One region of the Ferdinandcohnia sp. Marseille-Q9671 genome, then DNA from elsewhere that is predicted to be linked to it. Evidence: riboswitches for the same ligand, from Rfam matches in the RefSeq annotation. Region 1 holds a riboswitch; the other holds the start of a gene.
What was found. Region 1 has a riboswitch for cobalamin ahead of ACWNMY_RS16710 (ribonucleoside-diphosphate reductase subunit alpha). Riboswitches for the same ligand answer to the same signal wherever they lie in the genome.
Positions count from the first base shown of each region.

Region 2: it holds a riboswitch for cobalamin, as region 1 does, so the genes downstream of both, ACWNMY_RS02940 (DUF4430 domain-containing protein) here and ACWNMY_RS16710 (ribonucleoside-diphosphate reductase subunit alpha) in region 1, are expected to answer to the same signal.

Region 1 covers NZ_CDRJTA010000004.1:294,206-302,288, forward strand. The annotation lists gene ACWNMY_RS16690 (5'-nucleotidase C-terminal domain-containing protein) at 1-1,310, shown strand, start outside; gene ACWNMY_RS16695 (GNAT family N-acetyltransferase) at 1,454-2,002, shown strand; gene ACWNMY_RS16700 (VOC family protein) at 2,051-2,461, opposite strand; gene ACWNMY_RS16705 (GNAT family N-acetyltransferase) at 2,618-2,995, shown strand; cobalamin riboswitch at 3,120-3,295, shown strand; gene ACWNMY_RS16710 (ribonucleoside-diphosphate reductase subunit alpha) at 3,470-5,734, shown strand; gene ACWNMY_RS16715 (ribonucleotide-diphosphate reductase subunit beta) at 5,755-6,801, shown strand; gene ACWNMY_RS16720 (flavodoxin domain-containing protein) at 6,791-7,264, shown strand; gene ACWNMY_RS16725 (MFS transporter) at 7,723-8,083, opposite strand, start outside.
Region 2 covers NZ_CDRJTA010000001.1:542,115-550,197, forward strand. The annotation lists gene ACWNMY_RS02915 (histidinol-phosphatase) at 1-254, opposite strand, end outside; gene ACWNMY_RS02920 (peptidoglycan DD-metalloendopeptidase family protein) at 330-1,268, opposite strand; gene ACWNMY_RS02925 (hypothetical protein) at 1,591-2,826, opposite strand; gene sigX (RNA polymerase sigma factor SigX) at 2,804-3,352, opposite strand; gene ACWNMY_RS02935 (ECF transporter S component) at 3,463-3,975, opposite strand; gene ACWNMY_RS02940 (DUF4430 domain-containing protein) at 3,966-4,385, opposite strand; cobalamin riboswitch at 4,557-4,783, opposite strand; gene ACWNMY_RS02945 (ATP-binding protein) at 4,886-6,670, opposite strand; gene ACWNMY_RS02950 (response regulator transcription factor) at 6,667-7,383, opposite strand; gene ccsB (c-type cytochrome biogenesis protein CcsB) at 7,778-8,083, opposite strand, start outside.

The sequences.
Region 1 (8,083 bases):
CAGATTCCATCGCATTTCAAAACTATCTTACAGAAGCAAAGAAAGCTGTTCAATCTTTCGAAGCACAAGGTGTCAACAAGATTATTGCTGTAACACATATTGGATACGATGATAATGCAGCAGTAGACAATGACCTAATTCTTGCAAAGGAAGTAGAAGGCATTGACGTTATCGTTGGAGGACACAGCCATACAGCCTTAGAAGAACCAGTTGTAATTGAGGGTGAAACTCCAACTGTTATCGTCCAAACTGGAAATGCAAATAGCAATTTAGGCGTTCTAGATGTTTTATTTAATGCGAATGGTGTAGTAACTGCACATGCTGGGGAATTGATTGCAATCGGCGATCAGGAGGCTGATCCAGAAGCAGCAGAAGTATTAGCACCATTTAAAGCAGCTGTTGATAAAGTTGCTCAAGAAGAAATTGGTGTATCAACTCCGATTGAGTTAGAAAATCCACGTACAAATGGCGATAATACAAAACCAAGTGTACGTAAAAACGAAACAATCTTAGGAAACTTGATTACGGACGGAATGCTTGAAAAGGCAAGAAGTTTTACAGGGAAAAATGTAGTTATGGCATTGCAAAATGGCGGCGGTATTCGTTCTGCAATCAATGCTGGCCCAATTACAGTCGGTGAAGTAATTACAGTATTACCATTCGGTAATACGTTAGCTACCATGGAATTAACAGGTGCTGAGTTAAAAGAAGCGTTTGAAATTTCGGTAAGCAAATATCCAGAAGAAAATGGTGGATATTTACATGTGGCTGGTGGTAGGGTAGAATTCGATTCTTCCAAACCAGCAGGAGAACGCGTTGTTGAAGTATACATCAAAGATGAGAAGGGTAGCTTTGTCGCAGTCGATGATAAAACTACGTACATCATTGCAACAAATGCGTTCACAGCTAAAGGCGGAGACGGCTATGATGTATTCGCCAAAGCGTATGAAGAAGGACGTGTAACTGACTTAGGTCTTTCGGATTGGGAAAACTTCCGTGAACATTTAGTAAGCCTTGGAAGTGAAGGAATACCAACTAAGATTGAAGGCAGATATGTTGATACTGATGCAATACCAGATGAAGTAGTTCCAACACCTGGTGAGGAGAAACCAACTCCAGGTGAAGAAAAACCTGAAAAACCTCAAGTAACTCCAGATGATGAGAAAGAAACACAAGATTCGGAAGAGGGCAAAAAACTACCAATTACAGCAACAAATACGTTTAATATGCTAGTGGTAGGACTTATGCTAATCCTTGTTGCAGTCGGACTAATTTACTTTAACAGAAAAAAAACTTCACAACAAAACTAGTTAAGGTAAGCACAGGCCATAGAACTTGTTTCTATGGCTTTTCTAATGAAAAGATAATATTTTTAAAGTTAAATTGATTACTAAAGGAGATTTAGAGTGAAATGTTGAATTACTACCTTAGTAAAAATAAGGGAGTCATTTAAATGATTACATATAATCTACTAAAAGGAAGCAAAGTACAACTTGTACGATTTAAAGAAGAAGATGTACCCACAATTGTCAGTTGGTATGAAGACCAAGAGTTTTTACGAAATTTAGATACTTTACCATCCTTTCCTAAACATCCATCTACGTTTAAGGAATGGGTGGACCAAAAAAATGAGAATGCATTTGTATTTGGAATAAAAAATTTAGTGACTAATCAATTAGTTGGTTTTGTAGACATCGACAGTATTATGTGGCCTCATCGAAATGCATGGCTAGCGATTGCTATTGGTGGCGAAGGAAACCGGAATAAAGGGATAGGATACGAAGCGATGCGTCTAGTTTTAGATTTTGCATTTCAGGAACTCAATCTATACAGAATTCAATTAACGGTATTTGAGTATAATGAAAGAGCGATTGCTTTATATGAAAAACTTGGATTTGTACGAGAAGGCACTTCAAGAAAATTTTTAGAACGTGACGGAAAACGATTTGATATGTATTCCTATGGTCTCTTAAAGCATGAATGGGAAGTAAAGAATAAGTAGCAATAAAATCCACAGAAGTGAATGTACTCTTCTGTGGATTTTTCTTGATTAGCCTTTTTCGTAATTAAGATCCCAAATAATGCCGAACTGGTCCTTTACTTTTGCATATTTTGCACCCCAAAATGTATCCTGCAGCTCCATTGACACAGAACCATTTTGACTTAGTAGATTATAGACTTTTGTAATTTCTTCTTCACTTTCAAATTCAAGTGTTAGAGAAATATGATTCCCAACAGTCACTTCTTGACCTGGAAATGTGTCGGAAAACATAAGGTACAGATCGTCTTTTTTATACTTAGCATGTATGATGCGATTATCAGCTTCTGGTGGAGTTGGATAATCAGCTTCACCGAAGGTTTGAATTTCTATAATATCCCCATCAAATGTATCCTTATAAAATTCCAAAGCTTCCCTTGCATTACCATCAAATATTAAATAAGGTGTTGCTTGCCCTTTCATATTAAACACTCCTTTTTTCATTAGTTTAATACCAAATTCTAGGATTTCTTTTTCTTGAAGTATGCATACATCTTTGTATAAATTTTCCTTTAAACCTATTATAATGAAAGAAACTAAAAAATACAAGAACAAACGTTCTTGTAAAAGAGGTAGAATATGAAAATAAGAAAGCTTATCCCAGAAGAAGCACATGCGTACTGGGAATTAAGGTTGAAGGCGCTCAAAACAGAGCCAAATGCATTTTTGGTCACATATGAAGAGGAAAAGGAAAAGGAAAATCCTATCAGACAATATGAAAAAAGTTTTCAGTCAGTGGACTTTCAAACCTTAGGGGCATTCGAAGATGGTAGTTTGATTGGTACGGTGACCTTAATAAGGGAAACGCGAGCAAAAATAAGACATAGAGCAAATATAGTGGCAATGTATGTTGATGAACTACATAGGGGAAAGGGAGTTGCGAAAGCTTTATTAGAAGAGGCTATAAAAAAACTTACTAACTCCTATACTATCATTGCATTTACCCAGCTTATATAGCTGGGACTTTTTTTACCTAAGAAAAATATGTCAATTTATGTCTTGCTAAAAAAGAAGTAGTCACTTATTATTAAATAGAATAATAGATATTGATTGAAATAGTTGATATAAAACTACATATTGTGTTTTGCCTTGAGAAAAAGATGCCATTAGGCTGAAAAGGGAATCTGGTGAAAATCCAGAACTGCCCCCGCAACTGTAAATGCTGACGAAATGAACAAACCACTGTATCTTATATGGGAAGGGTTCAAAGTAGAGTGAAGCATAAGTCAGGAGACCTGTCTTTTCTTGAGATGTTTCAACTTCTTCGGGGATTGAGAAGATGAAACGATGGCGATTGAGAGGCTATACTTTTCTTCTTTTCTCTTGATGTTATCGTTTCATCCGCTCAATTTGAGCGGATTTTTTTGTTGTTTTGAAACACTATTTCAAGTAAGGGAGAGAATAGATTTGAGTATTATTTTGGATGGAGACATGAATTCAGTATTTAAATCACTTGATTACGCAAAAGGTACGTACCAACTTGAGACTGAACAAATTAGAAACAAATTGACTGAGATGAATGTTACCAAACTTGAGGCAAACCAACAGGCAATGTTTTATGCATTACATAAAATTGAGATGGACCAACCAAATTGGACCTATTTAGCAGCACATTTATATTTGAATGAATTATATGATAAAGCGGCAGTAAATCGTAAGTATGATCGAGAATTAAAATATGGTAGTTTTTATGAATTACTAATTGAATTAACAAACAAAGGTATTTACTCTTCGGAACTGCTGGAGACCTATACACAGTCAGAGGTAGATGAACTAGGAGCTGTAATTGACCCGTCAAAGGACCTTTTATTTACCTACATCGGTTTATTTCTACTTGCTGACAGGTACCTTGCTAGAGATTATGAACGGAATATTTATGAACTTCCACAGGAACGTTTCATGGTAATTGCAATGACACTCATGAAGAATGAGAATCCAACAGTTCGTCTGCGTTTAATTAAGGAGGCCTATTGGGCATTAAGTAATTTATATATGACCGTTGCCACCCCAACTTTATCAAATGCGGGTAAGAGTTTTGGTCAATTATCTTCCTGCTTCATAGACACAGTTGAAGACTCTCTCGATGGAATATATTTAAATAATTGGGATATTGCTAGATTGTCAAAAGATGGTGGTGGGATTGGCGTATATTATGGGAAGGTTCGTTCGTTAGGCTCGGACATAAAAAAATTTAAAGGTAATTCATCAGGGGTCATTCCTTGGATTCGGCTTTTAAATGATACGGCAGTAAGCGTTGATCAGCTGGGTCAAAGGCAGGGAGCCATTGCCATCTATCTTGACCTTTTTCATAAGGATATTATGAATGGTTTTCTAGATTTAAAAACGAATAATGGGGATGAACGTCGGAAGGCACATGATATTTTCACTGGAGTCGCTATCCCTGATTTGTTTATGAAAAAGTTAGAAGAAGTAGATGGTAACGGCAGAAGTATAGGAGAATGGCATACCTTTTGTCCACATGAAGTGAAGCAAATAATGGGCTGGAAAGATGAACACGGAAATCCACTCGGGTTAGAGGATTTTTATGATGAAGAAGATGAGAAGTTCTTTACTACCAAATATGTGGAAGCTGTAAACCATCCGCTATTACCACGTAAAACATATCGAGCAATGGACGTCATGGCACGAATCATGATTGCTCAGTTAGAAACGGGTACACCATATATGTTCTACCGTGATGAAGTCAACCGACAAAATCCTAATAAACACCTTTTAGGAATAGGGCGTACAGCCATTTTCTGCAGCAATTTATGTACTGAAATCGCCCAAAACATGTCTGTCACAGCTGTAACAAAGGAATACATCGATGAAGAAGGCAATATTATCATAATTCGAAAACCAGGCGACTTTGTCGTATGCAATCTTTCATCTATTAATCTTCCTAGAGCTGTTGGAGATTCGGTATTGGAACGTTTGGTGAGGATACAGGTTAGGATGCTAGATAATGTTGTTGATTTAAATACGATTTCAGTGAAACAAGCAGAGATTACCAATAAAAAGTTTCGAGCAGTAGGTCTTGGTACATTTGGCTGGCATCATCTTTTAGCAGTGAAGGGGATTTATTGGGAATCTGAAGAAGCGGTTCAATTTGCAGATGAGCTTTACGAGGATATTGCCTACTATGCGATTCGATCTTCAATGGAGCTTGCGCAAGAAAAAGGAGCCTATCGAATGTTTACGGGATCTGAATGGGAAACAGGAAAGTATTTTACCCGTAGAAAATATCGTACAGAGCGTTGGAAAAAACTTCAAGAGAATGTAGCTCAGGACGGTATTCGGAATGGCTGGTTAATGGCAATCGCTCCGAATTCATCAACAGCAAAAATTGGCGGTTCAACGGATGGAATTGATCCTATCTATGCGGCGGAGTATGCAGAGGAGAAAAAGAACTTTAAGTTCAAGGTAACAGCTCCAGACATCAACCATAGGACATATGAGTTTTACCGAAAGGCTCGTCATGAAGTAAATCAAATTTGGAGTATTAGGCAAAATGCTGCAAGACAACGTCATATTGATCAAGGTATTAGCTTTAATCTCTATGTGAGGCATGATATTAAAGCAAAAGAACTCTTACAGCTTCATTTGGAGGCGTGGCGCAAAGGATTAAAAACAACTTATTACGTAAGAAGTACTTCACAGTCGGAAATTGAAGAATGCGAATTATGCCATAGCTAAAATAGGAGGGAATGGATCAGATGACACACAATCAATCACTAACAAAAATAAAATTATTTAACCCGGAATTTCCCAATAAATCGACTGGGATAATCAATGGAAAAACCTCAGGACTTTTGAATTGGAATGATATCGCCTATCCACAAATGTATACTCTATATCAAACATTGCTAGCAAACTTTTGGAAAGCACAAGAGATTAATATGCAGGATGATATTAAGCAATGGGATCATTTAAGTTCCATTGAAAAGGATGTATTTTTACGAATCAATACGCAGCTTGCCTCATTAGATAGTCTGCAAACACCGACGATGAATCAAGTGATGGACTATGTGACCGACTCAAGTTTTAAGGCAATATTTGCGGTAATTTCACAGCAAGAAGCAGTACATAATGAATCCTATTCTTATATATTGAGCTCACTTGTGCCTTTACATGAACAAAAGGAACGGTTTAATCAGGCAAAAGAAGATCCTATCGTACAGAAGAGAAATCAACTGATTCTTGAAGCCTATGAGGGCTTTAGGCAAGATCCTACACCACAAAACTTGTTTAAACTGGCCATTAATTCGATAAATCTTGAAGGAATCTATTTTTATGCAGGATTTGCCTTTTTTTACAACTTGGCAAGACAACAGAAAATGTTAAAAACAAGTACAATGATAAGTTATATACAACGGGATGAAATGCAACATGCATATTTCATTGCTCAGTTTGTACGAATCCTTTTATCAGAAAATCCCGAGTTAAATAGTGAGGAAAATAAAAGATATGTTTACCATGCAATTGGACAAGCCGTAGAGCTTGAAAAAGAATGGGCCTATTATATTTTGAAAGATATTGAGGGGATTGACTTAAACGAGTTTGAAGCATATGTCGAATATCTTGCAAATAAGAGGCTGCGTCAGTTAGGTTTTCAAAATCTGTATGAGGACAGAGAGAACCCAATGCCCTGGATCCATGTATTTAGTGATGAGATGATGAATGAAACCAAATCAGACTTCTTTGAACAAAAATCCCGTACCTATACGAAGGTATCCGAATCAAATGGGTTTGATGAGTTATAAAATCAAGGTTGGAATCGTGTACACATCAATAACAGGTAACACAGAGGAGGCAATAAGGATTGTGCAATCTTATATTGAAAAATACACAAACCTCTATACTCTATTTCCTGTTGATTATTTTCCATATCATGATTTAGATAGTTTTGATGTAGTCATTATCGGGACATATACATGGGGAAATGGTGACATACCACATGAGATGCTCGGGGTATATCGAGCCTTCGAAAATAGCAGAAATAAGGATATCGTGACAGGAGTCGTTGGTACAGGCGACCAATTTTATCCAAACTTTTGTGGAGCGGTTGATAGGTTTCGAGATATGTTATATGTACACTCAAACCTAGCTGCGACATTGAAAATTGAACTAATGCCACAGCATATTGACGAATCCCGATTTGAACGGTTTGTAGAATCCGTGATGCAACGAGCACTACATGAAGTGAAAAATGGTTTATCGGTGTAATCGGTCATAACATGTACCATCAAAGCTGTTCTCTTAATAAGGGCATTATTACAAGGACATAAGTCATATTGTGTTTTAAAGAAATATCCTTGAAGCGATTCTTAAAAGACAAAAGTCAAACTGCGCCCAGAGGAAACGTCCATGAGCCAGGCTCTCAAAGACAAAAGCCAAGCTGTGCCCGGAGGAAATGTATATGAGCCAGGCTCTCAAAGACAAAAGTCAAACTGCGCCCAGAGGAAACGTCCATGAGCCAGGCTCTTAAAGACAAAAGCCAAACTGCGCCCAACGGAAAAGTCTTTGAGCCAGGCTCTAAAGGACAAAAGCTAAGCTGAGCTCAACGGAAGAGTCTATGAGCCTGCCCTAAAAAAGTCAAAAGCTAATTGTGTCAAACGGAAATGCCTAAAAGTTCCTTTTTACCTTAAAAAGTACAAACCTTACTTAATGTGAGGATCCTATTCCTACGATATTTTTCCCTTTAATTTGTAGAGTAAGAGGATATTGATGACAAAAATCAAAGTTAGAACAATAAGTAATGTAGGGAAACTTAGAAAGGAAGCAAGAAGGGGGCCAATGCTAGCCCCTGTTAGCAAAGTGAATGAATATAGTGAAATGGCTGTTCCTCGGGCTTTTTCCCCTAGTTTACCGACCAAAGAAATAATGGCAGGGAAAAGCAAGGAAATGGCCGCGACAAAAGGTATTGTGAGCATGGCCAACAGTCCTGGCGTACTTGCGAATAAAACAAAAACTAGACTGAAGACTACCAAACCTAAACCAATTAACAGCGTTCGACGGTCACCGAATTGTTGAACCAGTTTTCCC
Region 2 (8,083 bases), on a different contig from region 1:
TCAATAGACATTTTTACATCGATGTTATTTTTCCAGGCAAGTTTAAATAAGTTCACATAATCCTTCATGTCATAATACCTTCTTGCATCCACCCAGGGATTAGATAAAATGTCTTTTGTTTGATAAAAATGATAGGCATGCTCCGAAATGCCAAAAGAATCAATCTTTTTTGCTTTTGCTTCTTCAATAAATTTCATTAAATAATCTAATTCAAGTGTTCCTAACTCTAAATGATTGTGGTAATCAGTAAGCATGAATATCCCCCTAAAAGTTTTTACCATTATACATGAATAATCCTCTTAAGGGGAAGTGAAAATATTCAAATTGTTTTATGATTTCTCAATAATGAGCTCTTGATGCGGGAAGATTAAATCACTTTGTAAATGATTTAAAACTTTAATTTCTTCAACTGTTAAACCAACCTTGCTTGCGATGACTGATAGGGAATCACCCTCTTTAACGGTATATGTCTTACTGTCATTATGATAAATATCCAGAGTTTTTCCTACTTCTAATCTTGAAGAATTCAGGTTATTCCACTTCATAATCGATTCAACTGAAACATTATGACGGATTGATAAATCCCAGAGTGTATCCCCCTTTTTAACAGTAATCTTAGATACAGTATTACCTTTGTTTTCAACTGTAGCTGCTTCAATATGATTTTCTTGTTCTTTATTATAATTAAAGCCTCTAGTTACTTTCTCTTCTACCTTTTTTGAAACTTCAATCTGCTCTTTCTCTAGTAAAGTTGGAACAAGAATTTGTTCATTTGTAAGCACAAAGAGGGGATCAATTGCATTATTTCTTGATGCATTCCATTCCCCGTTGTGTACTTCGAAATGCAAATGCGGGCCAGTAGAATTTCCTGTACTTCCTATGTGGCCAATTATTTGGCCTTTTTCTACCTTCTGTCCTTCCTGAACATTTCGTTTACTTAGATGTGCATATACTGTTTCATATCCATTGGGATGCTCAATAAAAACAACATGACCATAGGATCCCTTAAAGTATGATCCTTTTACAATTCCTTCATCAACTGCATATATATGATCTCCAATTGGAGCGGCAATATCTAAGCCTTTGTGATTCCCCTGCCTTGTACCAAATGTATCTGTAATTCTACCAAGTACAGGCCACGCCCATTCCTCATCTGTACCAGTTACTGGTACATCCTGTGCACTAGCACTTAGACTACCAATAAATAGGATACCTATACAAGCTGCAAATAGCGCAACGATTGTAATGCGTCTAACAAACACAAACATTGTGATCCTCCTCAATATAGCTATGAAAATTAGTATGTAAACTAGATCAATGTGACCTCGGCTCGCTTGTCTAACCAATCGCATCGGAAGGAAAAAAATCGCTGTCTGCACTCGACTGATGCAAATCGCCTACCTTTCACTTCCGTAGGAACACTCTTTGCTTGGCTACAAGACACCCCCTATCTAAAGTATCAAGCAAAAATGGACACCCTTTCATTATTTGAGAAATTTTCTTAAATTATGTAAAAAATATGTAAAAAATTTCTTCATAATTTTTTTGACTAACATATGGAGACAAAAAAAAGAGACAACAAGTGTCTCTTTAATGTACTGGCAAAGGATTTGGCGCAAGAGGAACCTGTACAGGCTCACCAAATGGTATATCACCAATTTGATCAATTTTCCCATGAAAGGTAACTGTCTCAAAATCGAATTCCTTCGCAGTTAACAAGATTGCCTCAATCATGCCAATAAATGTATCGTTATTAGTAAGTTTTGCATCATCAGCAAAATAGATCTCTACATTTGTTCCATTCGTTTTTATACTTTCAATTTGAGCCGATTGTATGATTGGCGGATGAAGTTGATAATCTCCCTGATTGAGCTGTTCTTTCATTGCTTCAATTGCTTGTTCAAGTGTATCAAAATTTTCATATGTCGGAATTAATATCTTATAATTAGATCCTTCATTTATATAGAATAGATACGCTTTTTTAGTATCCTTTTCCACATCAATATGATTTTCAATAACACCTGATTGACCTATGATTATTCCTTGTTTATCATTTTGATAAAGTTCTGCATGTTGATAGTCTTCCAATAGATATCTAAATGATTGTATTGTATTAATGAAATCACCTGATTCTGCTGTTGCAAAAGATTCAGTATTGACGGTCTCTTCAACCTCTACTTTTACAGCTTTTGATCCATCAGGTTTAATTACTTCAGAAAAATCTTCAAAATACGTATCAACAGTTAATTCATCAATTCCCCAGCTAGGATTTTGTAGAATAATATTATTCACTACCGGTATATTCTTTTCCCATTGTTCAATTACATTTTGCCCATCTGATTCAACTACAACAGATACAACGGTAGGAAACATCACTCCACCTACATATACCCCGTATGTTAAAATAACTTCATTTTTAGAAACACCCTTCACAGAATAGGCTTGTTGATTATCGAATGTAGACATGCTAGCTTCACTTTCTTTGTCTTCTTCCTCCGTTTTTTGTAAAATGCCAACCGACTCTTCTTCAGGAGCAACAGTTTCCTTATCTTCTTTATCCATTGCCATATTTGTATTTTCTCTAGACATCTCAGCTGACTCAAAGCCTGAATGATTCGTGTTTAAAAAAGAAGGAGCTAAAATAAATAATAAAAGCGCTGCTGCTGCAGATGCAATTGTCGGAACAAGCCATACCTTTTTCTTATTCTTGTTCTTTCTTTGGGATATATGTTGATAAATCTTTTGTGGACTACGGTTATCTTTAATTGTTGGCATTTGAGAAAGCATATGCTCTAGCTGTTCATCACTCCACTCTGATTTTTTCATCAGCTATATCCTCCTTTACTCCAGATTCCTCCATATAGGTCTTTAAAATTTTCAGACCTCTATGCTGAGTTGTTTTTACCTTGCTTTCAGTCCACCCAAGGGCTTCTGCAGTCTCAGCAATAGAAAGTGATTGGATATATCGTAAGATCAGTACCATCTTTTGATCAGTAGTGCACCGATCCAAACAGCGATACATCGTTTGTATTTGTTCATTCTGCAAAGCAATTTCTTCTGGAAGTGGTGCATAATCCTTTACCTCTTGGCGACTCCAATCAAACGAATCTATAATTCGCTGCTTCCAGCCTTTTTGTTTTCGAAATGAGTCTATTGCAACATGTCGAGCAATGGAAAATAACCAAGTCTTTTCACTGCTTTTCCCTTCGAATCTATCATATGATTTTAACACTCTTATATAAACTTCCTGAACGAGATCTTCAGCTTGTTCACGATTTTTCACCATATAAAATAAGAAGGAAAAGATATCGTGATGATATTTTTCATATAGTTCCTCAAATAAGGAATCCATTCTAAATCCTCCCGTTCATTTCATTAGTCGAAAGTTTTTTAAAAAAAGTTACATACCCAATATAGACTGTTTTCATAAAAAAAGGAAGAATATTTTGGTAATATTCTTCCTTACTTTGCAATTGTTACATTTTTTAAGAATAGTAGTCGTAAAATCGGATATAGGATAAGAAAAAATACTCCATTCCCAATTGCATGGCTAACATCAAACGGTAATCCTGCCAGATAATAGGCAATGAATTTACCTGAAAAAAGATAAAGTGGTACTGAAATGATGAACCCATATAAAAATCCACAAAAAATAGCAAATAAGGTAAGGATGAGTACTGGGATTCGGTCCCGATATACGCGTAGAACACCACCTAGTAATCCAATGATGCCCCATGCTATGATTTGACCAAATGTCCACAATCCCATCCCCATCACAAGATTGGAAAGTACGGAACTAAAAACAGCAACTATCATTCCATATACAGGCCCTAAAAACAAACTTGTTATGATGATAATGGCAGTAGTAGGTTGAACATTTGGGAGGAATGTAAATGTAATCCTCCCAACTACAGATAAAGCGATTAACATTGATAAAAATGTTAGGTTTTTAACAGAGAGTCTTCTTATTCCCATGCGTGTAAATCAAATTCTACTTTATCTTCAGGCTTTAGTTTAAATTCATTTGCGCCAACCATTGCCTCTTCACCATTCACAGAATAAAACCAAGATGTTTTTTCTGCCTCATTTGCTGCAACTCCATTAATACTAACAATAAATGCGCCATCAAATTGTGTTTCAAGTTCAAAGTTATCCTGCATGACATCCATAACTGTAACTTCTTTTCCTGCTTCAATTTCTATTTCCTTTTCAGCGATAATTTCTTCTCCATTGTTCTTTGAAATAACAACCGTAACTATTTCAGCTTTTTCTTCTTTCGTCGTATTTTCCGACGTATCCTTTTTTGGAGTCTCATTAGTCGATGGCTCATTACTACATCCAAATAATAAACCTAATGATAGTAATACAAGTAAAAGTTTTTTCATGTGTCTAGCTCCCCTTTGTGTTTTATAATAAGTGCAATAGCACCTATAACCTTTTAATCAAATATTAAAGCAAAAAAACTCACCCTACGGGGTGAGTTTTACAGTAAAAAGTGAAATCAAAGATGATTAAGTCTACCTTTTATTGCTAATTCTTACACCCCGAAGAATTACATAGAAAGAGAGAATTAGGCAGGTCTACTGACTTAAGCTTCTTCCTACTTTGAGTCCTTCCCATATGAATAACAGCATTTGCTATACATTCATACAGTGGTTCTTCTCATTTCGTCCACTTTAACAGTTGCGGGGGCAGTTCTGGACTTACACCAGATTCCCTATTAAGTCTACGAGAATTGCTTCAAAAAGCTCCATTCTCAGACACCAATAATTCTTACTAATTTATTAAATTTTTTTATTTGCTATCATTATAGTACTAGAAGAGTTTTTCATTTACAAGACAAATGTTTCTTATGGAACAAGAATCTTCGGCACAAACCTTCAAATTACTCATTTTTTCGAGGAATTACAAAGGTAAATGTTGTCCCCTCGTCCATTTTACTGTGTACTGAAATGTTTCCGTTGTGTGAATCAATGATATTTTTGACAATTGCTAAACCTAAACCTGTACCAGATTTCCCTCTTGTTCTAGCCTTATCAGCTTTGTAAAAACGTTCAAAAACAAACGGTAAATCCTCTTCAGGTATTCCAGATCCAGTATCCCTAATATCAATTTTTATCCCCTTTTCCTGTCCTTTTACAAGCACTTCTACTTTCCCATTTGCATCTGTATGTCTAATTGCATTATCAATTAAGTTAGTAAATACTTGTTCAATACGATCAGGATCTAGGAAAATTTCACCGATATTCTCTTCTTTGTTTGCAATGAGTATGATTTGATTATCCTTCGCTAGACCTTGGAATTTTCGAACGACTCGATTGACTAATGCATCAAAGTCAACTAATTCTTTATTCAACGTAATATTCCCGGACTGCATTCTAGCTAAATCCAATAATTCATTTACCAACCTACCCATACGTAAAGACTCATCATATATGACCTTGATAATTTCTTTTCGTTCTTCCTCTGAGCTTGCAATGTCATCCAAAATTGCCTCACTATAGCCTTGTAGCATTGCTATCGGTGTTCGAAGTTCATGTGAAACATTTGCAATAAAGTCCTCTCGGAGTCTATCTAATCGTCTTTCCTCGGTCATGTCACGTAAAACAGCTACAGCACCTCTTATATATGTTTGATTATAGAGTGGGCTCATTAATATAACCCATGTTCTTCCCTGAAGACTTATTTCTATAAATTGTTCCTTCTCGAAAGAAACGGCACGCTGAAATAAATCCCTTACCTCGGATGGAAGCTCTTCCCCAACATCCTGGTACATGCCTTGCTGATAGTACCAAGCTTGAAGAAACCTCTCTGCTGGCGGATTAGTTACTAAGATTGTGCCATCACGATTTAATGTAATAACCCCATCGGCCATACTGTTAAGAATACTCGCTAACTGTTCTTTCTCTTGATTAAGTGCATTTATATTATATTTAAGTTGTCTACCCATTTGATTTAATGCCATACCAAGTGCCCCAATTTCATCATGGGTAAGAATTGGAACCTTTGTATCAAACTTCCCTCTTGCAACTTCAAATGCAGCCTCCCTCATCTTTCTGAGTGGGGCAGTAATACGAGTTAATAGAAAAAAGGCAAATACAGTGGTTAAGACAATCCCAATTCCTGCAGCTAAAAAAATAAATTTTGTTGTTTGTTGAGCCGTCTTCTGGACAACGTCTAATGATTGATAAAGGAAAACCGCTCCCTTTTGATCATTTTCAATATGAAGCGGAGCCCCCACTACGAACAGCTCTTTTGATTGCTTACCCTCAAGATGTTCTTCAGTAAGATAGATCTTTTTGCTTTCATATTCATCATCCGAGATAACCTTTTTTAGAACGGGGTCCTCTGTTATTAGAGTTACTGGGATATTTGCAATCGATTCCCGATCCGGAGATAACCAATTGGTATTTTCGTCCGCGACAATGATAACCTTTGTCTCTTGATCAACAAGCTCCCACGCTATGGACCTTGCAACATCTTTATCTTCGTGTTGCTCCATAATCACTGCAATATTAGACGCAAGTTGAGTAAGATTTCTCTCAGCTTCCTGTATATGATAATTCTCAAAGTACTCCATAAATAAAATCGTTAAAACAAATAAAACAAAGGAAAACAATAGTAGAATCGTTGCCCACAGTTTTCCTACTACACTGCGCCAAAATTTCATTCCTGGCCAACCTCAAACTTATAGCCAACTCCCCACACCGTTACAATCATTTTTGCAGCATCCTGGGAAACTTTATTTAATTTTTCACGCAGGCGTTTTACATGTGTATCAACCGTACGCAAATCTCCAAAAAACTCATAATGCCAAACTTCTTTTAAGAGTTGTTCTCGATCGAATACCTTGTCTGGTGCTTTTGCTAAGAAGCATAGAAGTTCGTATTCCTTCGGTGTTAGACCAACTTCTTTTCCATCGGCAAGTACACGATGTGCGTCATTATCAATTGTTAAATGAGGGAACACAATTATGTCCTTTGCTGTTGTTTCGGTTTGAAGGTAGGTTGTGAGTGACGCCCTTCTCAATAGAGCCTTAACTCGTAGCACTACCTCTCTCGGACTAAATGGTTTGACGATATAGTCATCCGTTCCAACCTCAAATCCTTGAACACGGTTTACCTCTTCTCCTTTTGCGGTCAGCATAATAATAGGGGTTGATTTCTTCTCGCGTAATTCGCGACACACCTCTATTCCATCCTTACCGGGCATCATAAGATCTAATAAGATAAGGTCATACTCATTTTTAAATGCCTTCTCTAAGGCAACTTCACCATTATCAGCTTCTTCAATTATATAGTTTTCACGTTCAAGATACATTTTAAGTAGACGACGAATTCTTTCTTCATCATCAACGATAAGAATTTTTGCTCCGTTTTCCATGTTTATTCCTCCATTTTTCTAAAGACTCTGTTATCAGTAGTGAGATACCAACATAACTATCTACTTTTCACTACCGAAAGCCTTTACTAAAAAGATGTAAAGGGACTCGAATTAGAATTTTCCTTGGTGTATTAAAAACCGTCTTAATTCGATGTTACAAAACTAGTACTTTTTATATATTCCTTAACACTTATATCGTACATAAACTTTTCAAGATTATCTATATCATATATCACACTAGTCTTGCTCTATAGATCAAAAGTCAATATTTAGACACAAATGTTAACTTTACTCATTCTATATTCTCATTCATTTTGTATTCACAGACTACCATACAAATAAAGTGCAGACAAAGTCAATTATTGACCTCGTCTACACCTTAAAAGATTTCTATTTAAGCATATGAGTGTAATCCAGCAATTACTAGATTCACGAAGATTGTATTAAACATAATAATAAAGAACCCTACAACTGCTAGCCATGCGGATTTCTCTCCATGCCAGCCCTTTGAAAGTCTTAAGTGAAGGAATAAGGCATAAAATAGCCAGGTAATAAGCGCCCACACTTCCTTAGGGTCCCAGCCCCAAAAACGTGTCCATGCGATTTGTGCCCATATCATCGCAAAAATTAGTGCACCTAACGTGAATACAGGAAACCCGATAGCCACCGAGCGATACCCAATTTCATCAATAAGATCTAA